DNA from 4 places in the Paenibacillus sp. J31R122 genome. Region 1 is predicted to be linked to each of the others. Evidence: riboswitches for the same ligand, from Rfam matches in the RefSeq annotation. Region 1 holds a riboswitch; each other region holds the start of a gene.
The links. Region 1 has a riboswitch for cyclic di-GMP ahead of AC0YN7_RS12115 (transglutaminase-like domain-containing protein). Riboswitches for the same ligand answer to the same signal wherever they lie in the genome.
Positions count from the first base shown of each region.

Region 2: it holds a riboswitch for cyclic di-GMP, as region 1 does, so the genes downstream of both, AC0YN7_RS21925 (methyl-accepting chemotaxis protein) here and AC0YN7_RS12115 (transglutaminase-like domain-containing protein) in region 1, are expected to answer to the same signal.
Region 3: it holds a riboswitch for cyclic di-GMP, as region 1 does, so the genes downstream of both, AC0YN7_RS23700 (SpaA isopeptide-forming pilin-related protein) here and AC0YN7_RS12115 (transglutaminase-like domain-containing protein) in region 1, are expected to answer to the same signal.
Region 4: it holds a riboswitch for cyclic di-GMP, as region 1 does, so the genes downstream of both, AC0YN7_RS18425 (anti-repressor SinI family protein) here and AC0YN7_RS12115 (transglutaminase-like domain-containing protein) in region 1, are expected to answer to the same signal.

Region 1 covers NZ_JBWDNM010000006.1:157,867-161,627, reverse strand. The annotation lists gene AC0YN7_RS12120 (response regulator) at 5-1,129, opposite strand; gene AC0YN7_RS12115 (transglutaminase-like domain-containing protein) at 1,251-2,060, opposite strand; cyclic di-GMP riboswitch class I at 2,074-2,156, opposite strand; cyclic di-GMP riboswitch class I at 2,190-2,270, opposite strand; gene AC0YN7_RS12110 (ArsB/NhaD family transporter) at 2,614-3,761, shown strand, end outside.
Region 2 covers NZ_JBWDNM010000014.1:89,216-92,976, forward strand. The annotation lists gene AC0YN7_RS21920 (small, acid-soluble spore protein, alpha/beta type) at 244-456, shown strand; gene AC0YN7_RS21925 (methyl-accepting chemotaxis protein) at 652-2,364, opposite strand; cyclic di-GMP riboswitch class I at 2,444-2,528, opposite strand; gene AC0YN7_RS21930 (BMP family protein) at 2,804-3,761, shown strand, end outside.
Region 3 covers NZ_JBWDNM010000016.1:78,590-82,350, reverse strand. The annotation lists gene AC0YN7_RS23700 (SpaA isopeptide-forming pilin-related protein) at 68-1,615, opposite strand; cyclic di-GMP riboswitch class II at 1,648-1,728, opposite strand; gene AC0YN7_RS23695 (hypothetical protein) at 1,984-2,445, shown strand.
Region 4 covers NZ_JBWDNM010000011.1:30,850-34,610, forward strand. The annotation lists gene AC0YN7_RS18415 (asparagine synthase-related protein) at 1-577, opposite strand, end outside; gene AC0YN7_RS18420 (helix-turn-helix domain-containing protein) at 975-1,304, shown strand; gene AC0YN7_RS18425 (anti-repressor SinI family protein) at 1,317-1,478, opposite strand; cyclic di-GMP riboswitch class II at 1,496-1,579, opposite strand; gene AC0YN7_RS18430 (DUF3329 domain-containing protein) at 1,770-3,143, opposite strand; gene AC0YN7_RS18435 (glycosyltransferase family 2 protein) at 3,199-3,761, opposite strand, start outside.

The DNA of each region.
Region 1 (3,761 bases):
ACGATTAAGCCTCCCGCTGTTTATACCATTCTGTTATATACTCACTTGGCTGCTCATTAAATTCGGATAACAAAGCCGTAGTCAACGTAGTATATTGTCGATTAACGAGTAAATGTTGATCCATAGCTGCATATATTTTCATAAGAGAAAAATGGGCTTTCTCTTCTTGGACGTGCTTTGTGCAAATTTCATCATACCAAACGATGGATTTATCTAGCTGGTCATGTTTCTCGTACCAGCTCGCAATCTCATACGAAATATTAAGCCAGAGCTTCTTAAGACGCTCTCTCTCGCTTTCCACCCACCAATAATCATATTCCTGTAAATAGTCTCCTGTATATAACTTCATTAATTCTATGTAATTATCTATCGTTTCAAATGATAGAGCCTCTTCAGCTGCTAATCGATTCTCCCATTCTTCCACGTCTATCACAACATCATTTATACTTAAAATATAACCTTCCATCGCGTTCATGATTTGAAAGTGATCAGCAAATTGTGCCAATGTTTTCCGGACGTGATAGATTGCCGTATACAATTGCGAATAGACTTTATCCGATTCATACTCCTGCCATAACGTATCAATTAATACCGATTTACGAACGAATTGACCGCGATGTTGAAGTAAGTATAGAAATAACTCCTGCGCTTTAGTCGTTCGCCAATGAATGACAGATTGCTGCGTATTTGATATTTCAACAGATACTTGCTTAAAAATATTTATTTTCATCACAGAGGGAGCTAGATCTTCTATCTCTACTTGAGAAGATTCTATTTCATCCCTAATTCGAGCAATCGTTTTGACCAGTCTATCCGATCTAACCGGCTTTACTAAATAATCCAAAGCGTTAAGTTCAAAAGCCTTAACCGCATATTCACTATATGCCGTTACAAATACAATATTTAAATCCGGCTTCTTCTCTAGAATCTGTTCCGCTAGCTGAATTCCGTTTATTTCCGGCAAGTTAATATCAAGAAAAACCAAATCCACATCCTCAGCTAGAATGTCTCTCCTCGCTGCAATCGGATCTATGTAGGCACCAATAACCTCAATCTGATCGTGCTTCATAAGCTGACGCTTCAAGTAATCCACAGCAAGTTGTTCATCATCTACAAGAATCACTTTCATCCTATATACTCCTTAATCATGGAATTTAATAATTCTGTATTCCTTGTGATAAGAATTGTATGATCTCTAAATAAAGAAGGCCACGAACATAATGTTCGAGGCTCTTTAAACCAAATACACGTTAGTATTGTTTGGAAGCAGTGTACTTAGAGGCATCCTTTATCATCGTAAAAGCTGTAGTTGTGCCATTCCAGCCTGCATCAACCGTTGTGTCTATAATTACCCATTTATTATTTAAATAGACTTCATTCCAAGCGTGATAGGTACTCACATAATCTGACGTGCCCATAACCAGCTTAGCTGGAATCCCTTCACTCCGAAGCATCGCTGCAAACAATGCGGAATATCCATAACATATATCTTTTTTCGATAGTAATGTACGATCGATTTGAGGAAGATAGTCCGAAGATACGCCGCTTGCTGCCAACTTGCTATCATATTTAATGTTATTTATCACATACTTATAAATTTCTTTTACTTTATCAGTATCTGTCTTTAAATTTTTCGTCAGCTCTTTCGACTTTTGAATAGCTTTGCTTTTATCATTCCAATTTATATTCTGAATCGAATTCAAGTATACAGCTGTGCTGTCCTTCAAATTAAGCTTAACGTTGTCCTTGTAAATAACCTTATACTTATTTCCGCTTATATTTTCCAATACGCTAACCGTATAATCGCCGTTGCCTAATTGAAGAGGAAATGACTCCATTTTCTTGCCGGCAGTTAAATTATAGGAATACTTCTCCTGACCTTTAACGATCAACAGCTTCGTCTTAACGTTAGCCTTTACATCGTATTTCACACTAATGATTCCCTTGCTTACATCAGCTTCGTTTAACCACGAATTAACCTCTTCAGCATGGACCGCCGCTCCATTAAATAAAGGACATAAAATGACAATAGCAGCTATAAACAGCATAAACTTCTTCATTCATAAAACTCCCTTCGGTGGCCAGGCTGCCATCTTATTTAAGAAGGCCCTATAGCTTTGCGTCCCTACCTTTCGATAGGTTTGCCATTATCGTATAAAGTTTTATTTCCAACAAAAAAAGCCTATCCATTCGGTAACTGTCTGCCATCTATTTAAGAAGGCCCTACAGCTTTGCGTCCCTGTCTTTCGACAGATTTGCCATTTAATGTTTAGCTTTTATTCTCTTATACTATCATATCTTGTAGTTATAACAAGACTATATTACAAATTCACCGTAAACGCATAGGCCAAATGCTATCCTATACAACTATCTTTACGAGATAAATATCAACAACTGACACTAGCAGATTTTAATAGAGTTAGGGATATTGACCAGTACGAACGATATGTCTACTACGTATATATACATTACAAAGATATTTTTACTACAAAAAAAGGAGGGGGAATTAGTAGACAAAGTAGACTTCGACTTGATGCTAGACTGAAACCATTTCTTTTAAGTAAGGAGAGTTGATAACAAGAAAAAACTTTCAATTTGAAAAGAGGTTTTATTATGAATGATTTAATGGTCATTGTCACAATCTGCGCTTTCTTCTTTACAGTTGGTTTCATCTTCTGGCGTCCCCATGTTAATGAAGCAATCCCTGCAACCATTGGAGCCCTATTCGTTATACTCAGTGGAAGTGTATCATTCGCTGACCTGGGAAAAATAACAGAGACGATTAGCGGTGCCGCAGTAACGATTATAGCCACCATTGTAATGGCCATTGTTCTGGAAAGCTTTGGTTTTTTCTACTGGGCGGCTGAGCTTTTATTGAAACAGGCAAAAGGGTCAGGCATTCGCCTTTTCTGGATTACGATTCTCTTTTGTTTTCTCATGACACTCTTCGTGAACAATGATGGCAGTATATTAATCACAACACCTATTCTATTACTTCTTCTTCAAAACATGGGTCTCAAAAACCATCAAAAAATACCTTATCTCATCTCGGGAGCTCTAATTGCAACAGCTTCCAGCGCTCCTATTGGAGTTAGTAATATCGTAAATTTAATTGCTATAAAAATCGTTCACATGGATCTCTATATGCATACCGCTATGATGTTCGTTCCTGCCTCACTTGGACTACTACTACTATCCTTCCTACTGTTTGCAACCTTCTATCGCGTTCTCCCGAAAAAATTGCCGCCAGCTGCAGCATGGAATCTGATGCTAGGGACTCATCCGCTCAAAGATACCATTTCCAGAGAGAATCGGACTAGCTTCATGCGAAATATATTCCTATTTGTTTTAACCATTCGAGTACTCCTATTTGTAGCCTCTTATATACATTTTCCCGTTTCGTTAATGGCTGTAATCGGATCCACTCTATTACTCGCGTGGCGTTGGATCTATTTAAAAATCTCTCCTGCCGATATGCTGAAGAAAACCCCTTGGTATATATTCATTTTCGCTTTCAGTATGTACGTCATTATTTACGGTCTGAATAATATTGGATTGACGGATTTGCTTATTCAGCTGCTTCAGCCTATTGTCTCTGGAAGCTTACTCAATGCAAGTGTTCTAATGGGTACCCTCTTGAGCGTCCTATCGAATTTATTCAACAATCATCCTGCTTTAATGGTCGGAACGCTCACATTAATGAATATGGGACTCGATCCGTTAACGTTAAAAATCTCCTATTTGGCAAGTGTAATAGGTAG
Region 2 (3,761 bases), on a different contig from region 1:
TTATCAGCCGTAACCTTATCTCCAAACCTATAAACAATATCTAAGCAATATTTTTTATACTCTTCTTCTCGGGTATTCGACCATTCTGATTTTTCGATAGAAAATCTATTTTTAATACCATCGTCCTCCTAGAGCCTTTAGCTATAGTTCTTCATTTATTTCACTTCTAATTCCAATAATTGATGTATAAAAAGCAAAACAATCCACAAAATAACTTCACATCCAGTTAAGGAGTGAACATACATGAGCAGAAAAAGTTTAGTCGTTCCACAAGCACAAGCAGCACTTGACCAAATGAAATATGAGGTAGCACAACAGTTTGGGATTCAATGGTCTCCAGATGGTTACAATGGGAATATGACTACTCGTGATGCAGGTACTATTGGTGGAAACATCACAAGAGCGTTAATTCAAATTGCAGAACAATCTCTTGGCTCAGGGACAAGAAGATTCTAATTTAAAATTTAAAAATACGATTACGGTCGAAGGGACGCTTACAGCATATGCGAACAAAGTGGAGCCCATTCAATTAGCCGGGTTATCAATTTAGCTGTAGAAGTTCATAACAACGAATAGCTGACAGGTTAAAAAACCGCCGTTGGTTTCAACCAACGGCGGTTTTTCATTGCACAGCCTCTAGCAACGGGGCGATCAGCTCTTAAAACGTAAAGTCATATCGTGCAATTCTTGAGCCATACGCGTCAACGCATTCACGGATTCCGAAACTTCTTCCATCGTAGCTAATTGCTGCTCCGAAGCGGCAGCTACACTTTCTGTCTTCGAGAAGGCAGCTTCCGTAATGCTGTTCATATCGTGGAGAGAAGCGGTAATTTCCTCTGTGCCTGCCGACATTTGTTGTGATGCGGCAGATACCTCCTCCATCTGATAAGCCACCTGCTGCACCCCATTCATAATGTTACGGAATGCCTCTCCTGCTTCCTTCATAATCACAGTTCCGTGTTCGACCTCTATGCTGCCTTTTTCCATGGCGACAACCGCAGAACGAGTTTCACCTTGAATTTGCTGAATGATCACCACGATTTGTTCCGCCGATTGTCTGGATTGCTCCGCCAGCTTCCGAACCTCGTCGGCAACGACAGCAAAGCCTCTCCCGTGTTCGCCCGCTCTTGCAGCTTCAATCGCGGCATTCAATGCAAGCAAATTCGTCTGCATTGAAATATCGGTAATAACATCGACGATTTGACCGATTTCATGAGATCGTATACCCAGTTGGTTAACAACCTTGGCCGAATCGTTGACCGATTCTCGGATCAAATCCATTTGGGACATCGCTTTCTGGATCGAAATATTGCCTTCCTGGGCTTCCTTGGAAGCCTCCATTGACATTGCGGATACATTGCCTGAAAATTCTGCAATCCGATTAACGCCGGTAGCCATCTCTTCCATTGCTCTTACGCTTTCGATAGAGCTTTGCATCTGCTGATCGGCACCTCCAGCAATGTCTTGAATGGCCGCAACGACATGATGGGTAGTTTGGCTGGATTGTTCGGAGCTTGCTGCCAATTGCTCCGAGCTTGCAGACAAGTTCTGAGACTCGAGGACGATCTTCGCAATGATTTCTCTCAAGCTAGTGATCATTCCATTGAAATCCTTTGAAAGAAGACCGATTTCGTCTTTTGATTGGTATGTAGCGTTAACCGTTAAATCCCCGTCCTGCGCTTTTGCCATCAATTGCTGAATGGTGCGGACAGGTCTTGTGATCATATTAGAAATGCCGTATCCGATCAAGGAACATAAAATGACGGCAAGTAGGGTAACGACAACGATGATCGATGTAGCCAGTTTGGAGCTTTGAACACTTTTCTCATAAAAGATTTTTGCGTCGTCTTCATTGAACTTAACAACGTTCTCCAGGCTTTTGATCATTTCTGCACGGATCGGCTTGAACGAATTTACATATTCCTTATGCGCTGCTTCTTTTTGATTGGCAACTGCCAAGTTATCCACTTTTTTCTTGGCTTCGTTGTTTTTAGGGATCAAATCGATAAAGCTTTGGTACTGCTCTTGTGCTCTCGAAGACAACGTGATCTGCTCGAGACTTTTTCGTATCACCTGATTTTTATCGCGGGTCTGAACAATTTGCTGTTGAATTTGCTTAATGATAGCCTCGTCTTTCGCCAGCAGCATTTCAAGCTGCAAAGCATCCATTTGCGAATTGCCGAACAAAAGTCCTTCGACCAGGCTGTTCGGAATCAAGGTTTCTTCGTACATAGCACGGGCATTGCTAGCCATCTTGTTCATGACGAAAAAGCCTGTAATACCGATAATGAGTAGGAAAATAATGGAAAGTCCGAGCATTCCCCCGATTTTCGTTTTGATTCGTAAATTCTGAATATATTTCATGATCCAAGCATCCCCCATTAAGATATTGTAAAATAAAAAAAGTCCACCCCAAAAGAAAGGGATGGACGTCCTCCCAATTTTCGGTGACCCGGCTGCCGTAGATCGAAATCCTTAGGCCCGTAGCTTTGCGTCCCCCTCTTTCGAGAAGTATGCCTTTTCGTGATATGGGTATATCTATTGGCCAAAGTATAATATAGCTTTTCGGGATATACAAGACCTTTTTACTAAAAATAAATACTACTTTAGATACCGGTATGTCGGAATTTAGGTCAATTTTCACTGTCTATATAGGGAGTAAAGACCTGCTAACGACGTTATTTCGCAATTATTCGGTTTATTCCCCTTATTTATCTTCGGCATAATTTGACAAAAAGTGAAGTCTAGTTTATTCTCTGATTTGTCCGGACAAAACTACTTTTTTGGAAACGAGGGGTACATCTTGAGAAAATTACTATCGAAATTGGCTTTGTCGAGCTTGGCTATGGCACTTGTATTTTCATCCGGTTTGTCTACCGCAGAAGCTAGCAAGGACCCGTCACACACCAATAATAAGAAAGCAAAAGTTGCATTGTTGATTCCAGGTTCCTCCAAGGACGGCGGGTTTATGGAATCTGCTTACCGTGGATTAGCGAAGGCAGAAGAGGATTTCAGAATCAAAGCGACGTTTGTGGAAAATATCCCGCATGACACTGCGCAAATTGCGGATGCATTGCGCAAATTGGCCAAGAAAAACCCGGATATGATCATTGCTCATGCAGGGCAAAGCTCGGAAGCCGTGAAGTTGGTAGCTAAAGAATTCCCGAAAATAAAATTTGTTAATACACAAACGAATTTGACCGGCGATAACCTGTCCAGCTATCAGGTAAAACAGGAAGAATCCGCATGGCTGGCAGGTGCAGCTGCAGGACTTCTGACAAAAACGAATGTGGTTTCTCATATTTCCGGTGCACGCGTAGGTCCCGGTCTATTGGGACGCGCAGCATTTGCTGACGGTTTGAAATACACGAATCCTGAAGCAACATTCCTTACCACGTTTACAGGCGATCAAGAAAACGCCGCTTTGGCAAAAAGTGTTGCGCAAGCACAAATTAACGCGGGGTCGGATATGATCTTTACTATGTTGAATAAGGCTCGTTCCGGTGTTACGGAAGCGGCACGCGAGAATGGCGTGTATCAATTCGCTAACGTTCGTGATTATTATGCCGATGCACCCGATGTTTTCATTGGATCTGCGATATCGGATGCAAGCTTGACAGTATATGGAGCAATTAAAGATTTGACGGAAGGCACGTGGAAGCCGAATACAGTGAAAAAAATCGGACTTGAAAATCCGGATGCCGTTCGACTTGCCCTGTCACCTTTTGTTCCACAAGACGTGAAGGATAAAATTGTAGTGT
Region 3 (3,761 bases), on a different contig from region 1:
GCATTTTGCCCAAAAGGCATAATGCGGGGTGTTTGTCATTTTACTGCTTTAATTTCAAGTTATTGTATTAGCCTTGTTTATTGTTTCTTTGTCTTCTAAGGGCTAAAAGTCCTGTACTTATTGCAAAGGCACCAATTAGGTAGTAAGGGAAAGGATTGCTATCGCCTGTTTTTGGCAATGTGCTTAGCGGAATCTCCTCATCATCGATAATCACAATTGGATCATCACTAGGAGGTTGTTCATTCTCATCAGTTGAACCCTTTACGACGGCTGTTGGCTCCGGTGTAGGTGATGGATCAGGTGAAGCAGTTGGAGCAGGCGTTGGTGATGGTGTAGTCTCAGGTGACGGTGTTGGTGTAGTAGATGTCACAGGTGTTGGTGAAGGCGATGAAGTCGGCGTTGATGTTGGTGTTGATGTTGGTGTTGAAGTCGGTGTTGAAGTCGGCGTTGATGTTGGCGTAGATGTTGGTGTTGAAGTCGGTGTTGATGTTGGTGTTGATGTTGGTGTTGAAGTCGGCGTTGGTGTTGGTGTTGGTGTTGGTGTTGAAGTCGGTGTCTCTGTTGGACATGGTGTGTTATTGCTTGCTTTAGTTATATTCTTTTCGAATTCCCATGAGACTTTAATATCAAAAGGGCCATCAATGGCATTTGTCGTAAAGGATACTGATGAATTTTTCGGAACGGTGCTGTTTCCGAATTGAGTGGTTCCGATAGCCGCCCACGAGAATGGGACATCGATATTGCTTTCATTGGTTACAACCCATTCTCGCTGTCCTGTTGGATTAACACAGGCATTATCCACCTTGAGCTTTGGGGTGTTGATGACGATTTTTATCTCCGATGAATCATTGGTGACTACCAATTTGGTGCCCTCAGGTAAGTCTGTTGTAAAGCCTGGTAATGTAATTTCTTTCAGGTCGTATGTGCCGACAGGGACTTTAGCAAAGGTTATAACGCCATTTGCATTGGTTACCCCTGTCGTAAATAGGGTGCCGTTTTTCCACAGCTCAAAAGTAACACCTTCATGAGGAGAACCTTCTACTGCTTTACTGATGTATTTATTGACTATAATATTTCCGCAGCCTTCTTTGTGTACAATCGCTGTTTTATATGTGCCTGCATGACCGCCGGTACCTATTGTCAGTTGTTGAGGTCCACTATAAACATCTATTTGATAGGGGGCACATTGAGGGAGACCAATTGTAATTTTGTAGCTTTTACCTGGTGCGTAAACGTCCGTTATACCAGTAAAATGCTTCTGCGTTTCAAAAGGGTGCCCGAAATCGTCTGGGGTTGTGCCTGGTGGATATACGTAAGAAGAGAAGCTCACTTGTACGCAAGTATCCGCTTTTGTATGGAAATAAGCTGTAGCTGTTCCGTCATTATTAACGATTAATCCATTGTCATGCAGCCCGCTTGGGAGGGTGGTGCCTTGACCTTCCATAATGATATCATTACGGTCAGTAGAATACTCTTCGCAGGCATTATTGTTATTATTCTGCCCGTTGTCTGGAGCTGGTTCGGTACCTGCTGCCATGACAAGTGAACTTAGTGATATCGATAATATAAGTAAAATAGCTAAACCAAAAGACAACCTCTTCTTAAATCTTTTCACAAATTCACACTCCCCTTAGATTGGTATTCGAGTTCTAAGAGGGCCGGTTACACTACTAGCTCCGTATAATCCAAGTGTCCAAATGTAGATTATACATCATCGCTTCCCTAGATATGAAGAATGTACGAAATACATCCTCTCTCTGCTCCCTTAGCATACGTATATTACATATGCGCGAAGATGTAGTAAAATGATAACATATATTGTAAATTGCTCAAGAGGGTTTATTTGTCGCTTTTTGACTGAAAAAATTGGGTTATTTTTTTTGAAGCGGAATAAGCAATTGCACATTTTATAATCTTGTCCTTTTATAGGGGAACCACTGGGCGCCTTGTGGCATATAGTGTCACAAAGAGGAGGTGGCCTCGATGTTTGGACTTCTACTTTTGGTGATCGGATGTTATCTGTTGGCTGCATTGACCGTGCATCTGGTTTATCGAATCCAGCAAGGACGACTGGAATCCATTAAGCACTATGTATGGATTGCGGATAGTCGGCAAAAGAATATGGAATGGTATATGCGCTCGTTGTCTTCTTTTTCACAGAGGATGGGGAAAGATGTTCAATTGACGATCGTTGACAGCGGCGTATCCGAGGAAACGCTTGCGATTGTTGAACGACTGGCTAGAGAGGACAATAAAGTGAGGATTTACCCAAGATTAGTAGATCCTATTGCTAAAAAGGAAGATGGTAAGCGTTCACACTTAACGCGGACTGACGCTACTCAATTGCTATGGCTGCTGCAGGCAGAAGGAATTGTATCTAATGCTGACCATGCGGTGCTTGTTGATCTGCATAATCCAGCAGATTTGTCGAAAATGCCGTTCTAGTATATACTATGCGGTAGTTAAATATTTGGAGTGAAGCACACTCAATGACGCCTTTGGCGTTGTTGGGTGTTTTTTTGCGTTTAGGGGGTGTGGGGAGGGGGCTTTTGCTAAATGAGAGTGACTGCTGGAGTGGGCTTGATGCTCAAATGTGGCTTGAATGCGGCTTGAATAGGTGGAAGGAGAAGTTGCTGTGTGTCGCTCGCAATAGTAATGATGGATAGTAATAAGGGATAGTAATGAGGGAAACTCACTAAAATGAGGGAAACTCATTAAATAGTGAGGCTAATCTCACTAATAGCAGCAGATTAGGGCGTCACATGTGGTTTTGTGAGGTAAACCTCATTCTCGATGAGGGGAGTCTCATGGCTAGTGAGGTTTACCTCACTAATAGTTAATGGGAGAAACAGAAGAGTTAGATTAGTGGGATTATACTGAGCTTAACCTCAGACTTAGTGAGGTTAAGCTCACTAGAGGATGATTTTTGTTAAATGAGGATGACTGCAGTGGTGGGCTTGATGATTAAATGTGGCTCGAATAAGAGCCCGAATAAGGCCCGGATAAGGTTCGAATAGGTGAGAAAGTTGCTGTGGGTCGCTCACAATAGTACTGAGGGATAGTCATGAGGGAAACTCATTAAATAGTGAGGCTAGTCTCACTAATAGCAGCAGATTAGGGCGTTTCATTTGTTTTAGTGAGGAAAACCTCATTCCCGGTGAGGGGAGCCTCATGGCTAGTGAGGTTTACCTCACTAATAGTTAATGGGAGAAACAGAAGAGTTGAGATTAGTGGGGTTAAAGTGAGCTTAACCTCAGACTTAATGAGGTTAAGCTCACTAGAGGATGATTTTGTTAAATGATGGTGACCGCAGGAGTGGGCTTGATGCTCAAATGTGGCTCGAATAAGAGCAGGAATAAGGCCCGGATAAGGCTCTAATAAGGCTCGAATAAGGCTCGAATAGGTGGAAGGGGAAGTTGCTGTGTGTGGCTCGCCATAGTAATGAGGGATAGTAATGAGGGAAACTCACTAAAATGAGGGAAACTCATTAAATAGTGAGGCTAGTCTCACTAATAGCAGCAGATTAGGGCGTCACATGTGGATTTGTGAGGTAAACCTCATTCCCGGTGAGGGGAGCCTCATGGCTAGTGAGGTTTACCTCACTAATAGTTAATGGGAGAAACAGAAGAGTTAGATTAGTGAGGTTAAGCTCACTAGGGGACGATTTTGTTAAATGAGAGTGACTGCAGGGGAGTGGCTTGATGATTAAATGTGGCTCGAATAAGAGCTGGAATAAGGCCCGAATAAGGCTCGAATAGTTG
Region 4 (3,761 bases), on a different contig from region 1:
CACTTAATATCGCTGTATTGATTGCCAGATACTGAGCCAACCACTGTTCATTCAGACGTTTTACAATATTCGGTATAGTAAACAATGGCTTCATTGTTGTACACAACGCAAGTCTTTCACCACTCCAGTGATAATATAACGTTCTGCTGCCAGAGAAATCTCTTGCAGCGAACATTCGCTGCTCACGCTCATCCCATATGATAAATGCAAATTCACCTATCAAATATTTGGGAGAATCCTCGCCCCATTTGGAATAGGAAAGCAGAATAAGCTCAGCATCGGTAATATGCTCTCTGCTATCATGCTGTACCTGGAGTAAGTTAAATAATTCATTACGGTTATCAATAATAGCGTCTGCGGTAATGACTAATCGTCTTTCGGAATCATAAAAGGGATTGCGCTCACCAACAGATTCAGGTGTAATCCACTGGTTGTGACAGCCAAGAAACACATTATCAACATTCCAAGCTTGTGAAGAGTTACAAGGAAATTGAGATAATTCATGCATCATTCGATTGCCCTGCTCTAACACTAAGTTAGTATGATCGATTTCATATACGGCTGTGATCGCACTCATTTGTTCCTCCGATGTGATATCGATCCGTTCTATTTACTTAACAAATACGAATATCATCCAAGCGAGCATTAGTTCTCAATAAAGAACATATCTGAATGTTACACCCTTAAAAAGGGTTTGTCAATCAAAAATATTCAATTTTATGTAAATGAAAGCTGTTGTTTTGTTCTTTATAAAAAACAAAACTTTATCAAACCTTAATACATTTTTTCAAGCTATTTTTTACATTTCAATCGCTTTCTCTCACAAAAAAAAATCCACTTATTTACTAACTTAGTGGATTCGATTCAATCACCCAGAAAAATATATTCGTTATTACTTACAAGCTTTCTTAATTGAGAATTATTAGTTATAATAGAAGTGAGTTTACATCTATGTACAAACGGAGGAATTGGCTATGATTGGAGAACGCATTCAAATGCTGCGCAAGAGAAAAGGACTTTCCCTAACGGAGCTTTCCCAAAGAGCAGGCGTCGCAAAGTCTTATCTTAGTTCAATAGAGCGTGGACTACAGCAAAATCCTTCGATACAGTTTCTCGAGAAGGTTGGCGCAGTATTAAATGTAACTATTGAAGAGTTTTTAAATACCGATCAAACTGAAAGTAATCCCGAGCATCTAGATCGTGAGTGGTCAGACCTAGTTAAGGAAGCAATGGCATCTGGCGTTAGTAAAGATCAATTCAAAGAGTTCTTGGAATTTAATAAGTGGAAAATAAAGCGTGAATAGCATTTAACCTATTTACACAGCTTTATCCTGTTTGTCTACCTTACCTTCTTCCTCAAGGCAAAGAAGTGCTTTACGAACGTCGTCTGTATTAAGTCCCATTTTACGCGCGCTAACAATTAATTCAACCCACTCCATATCCAAATCTTGAATATTATCTACTTGTCCAAGCGTCATATCACCTTGTCCCCCATTCATATCGGGGCCGGTTGCACCACTGACTCCATGCGTTTAAGGTGCCCAGATACTAAACGCATTTCAACGTCTCCCTTTCACTAACTATAAGTATTATATCCCCCTTCGGACGCATATGCTGTCGCTTTATGTACTTGAAATTTGGGAGATAATTGTATTTTTTGTCGAATCAGCTTGTAAAAATCAAAAAAATTGTGACTGTCACACCACTTTAGAATGGATCAAAATGGCTGAATACTTACGGGCAATCATATAAATATCAATTCCTGCTTTTCACTTTTGAAGCTTGATTGATTCTAATCCAAAGTATTTCGCATAAATCGTATTTGGCCAAATTGCGGGATCCTCTCCAATATCACTGACAAATACATGATCCAGATAGGTTTCGTAAGGATTTTTATTGTTAATTGAAAAAGAGGAAACTTTAACATCAGGCTTCCCTTCGTTTATATGACTTTTGATTACAGATAGACGATTCTGCTGCTCTTCATTTAGTTGCGTATATTTAAGCAAAACGAGACTCATAGAAATAAGTAGCACTACACTTAATATAATTGAAAATACAAATCTTTGTTTCATGAATACTGCTCGAATAACGTTCATCCGAAGAAGACCCATAACACCAATAATTAGGAAGACACTAGAGCCAAAGCCAGCTCTCAAAGGAAAATACGGGGAAGCGAACATAACTACATTATTAATTACACTAAGTAGAATAAATACAAATGAATAGAGCAAATCAGAGCCATTTTTTTTGTAAAATCCAAGCCAATTATTTCTTCTTTTGTTGAAATATGCCAATAATATGGCTATAAATATAAATAATGCTATCCAGAGTGGCGCTTGAATCAGCATAATCTTAATAGTCATAGCTGCTGGTATTTTAATATGATACAACATAAAAGAGTAATCTTCGGCCTTCTCCATTCTCGCTGCCCTTACCATATTACCAGGTGCCAGCATTAGGAGCAGGAAGCCTACTATCATACCGCCAAAGCCTGTCAGCATCCATATGGCTATCTTTTTCTTGAAATAAAAATATCCTAATAATATTGCTGCTAGCAGTAATGTTGATAAAGCAGTATTTTCATTCGTCCAGCCTGTAACGACACCTAAAATCAACATACTCAAACGGCTTAAAAACCGATCCTTTAATCCTACACCTATCATAGTTATTCTAAAGGGCAGAAGAAATAAAAGAATAATGACCGAGGTCCATAAATAATTGACAGAGCCAATTATCCAGATGGTAGTTTCACCAAAGGAAGGTAGACTTGTCCAACAAAAAAATATGATTAACAACAGGACTGCACCTGATTGAATCATTAGTTTTTTCCCTTGCGAATGCCAATAAACTAAGTAAATGAAAGAAACATATATACATGCATTTAGCGTTGCGCTAACAGTCTTATTCAACATCAGCAATATTTGACCAATTGTATGGGCAACAGTCCTACCGCCCCATTCGAAATAATGCATATACTGTGACCTAAAAACATCAAATAAATTTTCAATTCGTTTAGACTTATCCCACATGAATGAGTAGTTAAAATCATCTGCAAACATCGGTGAAAGTAGATTCACCGTTAACATGTACGTGAACAATAATAGTAATAACGTTATACTGCTATATTTAGTAACTGTCATTATATACCATCCTACTATTCAATTTATTAGAGCTCTGTTTAAGTATGGCATGCCATTATCCTATGGATACAGTTTCTTTAGCTTTATCCTTGACAGAAACCTTCTCTCCGTCATATTCATCGATAAAGTATAAGGGTCTCTGCTTTGTTTCATTAAATACTCTTCCTAAATATTCACCAATAATGCCTAGAGACAATAACTGTATGCCACCTAAGAACAAAACAACAGTTATTAACGAAGCATAACCAGCCACAGATTCGCCAAAGAGCAGAGTCTTTATGATGACCCATCCCATATAAATAAAAGCGACAACTGATATGAGAACCCCAAACAATGCGGATATGCGCAGTGGGGCTGTTGTAAATGATGTTATTCCTTCGATTGCCAAATCCACCAGCTTAAAATAATTCCATTTAGTTTCGCCGGCAGCTCTAGAATCCCGATCAAATATAATTTCTTGTTTGTTAAAACCTATCCAGCTGAACATCCCTTTTGTATACCTTTGCGTTTCCCGTAACGTTTTTAAAGCTTCAATGCATCTACGATCAAGTAATCGAAAGTCACCAGTATTGTCTTGAATCGGTATTCTTGTTAAGCCCTTCAACAAGCGGTAGAAGG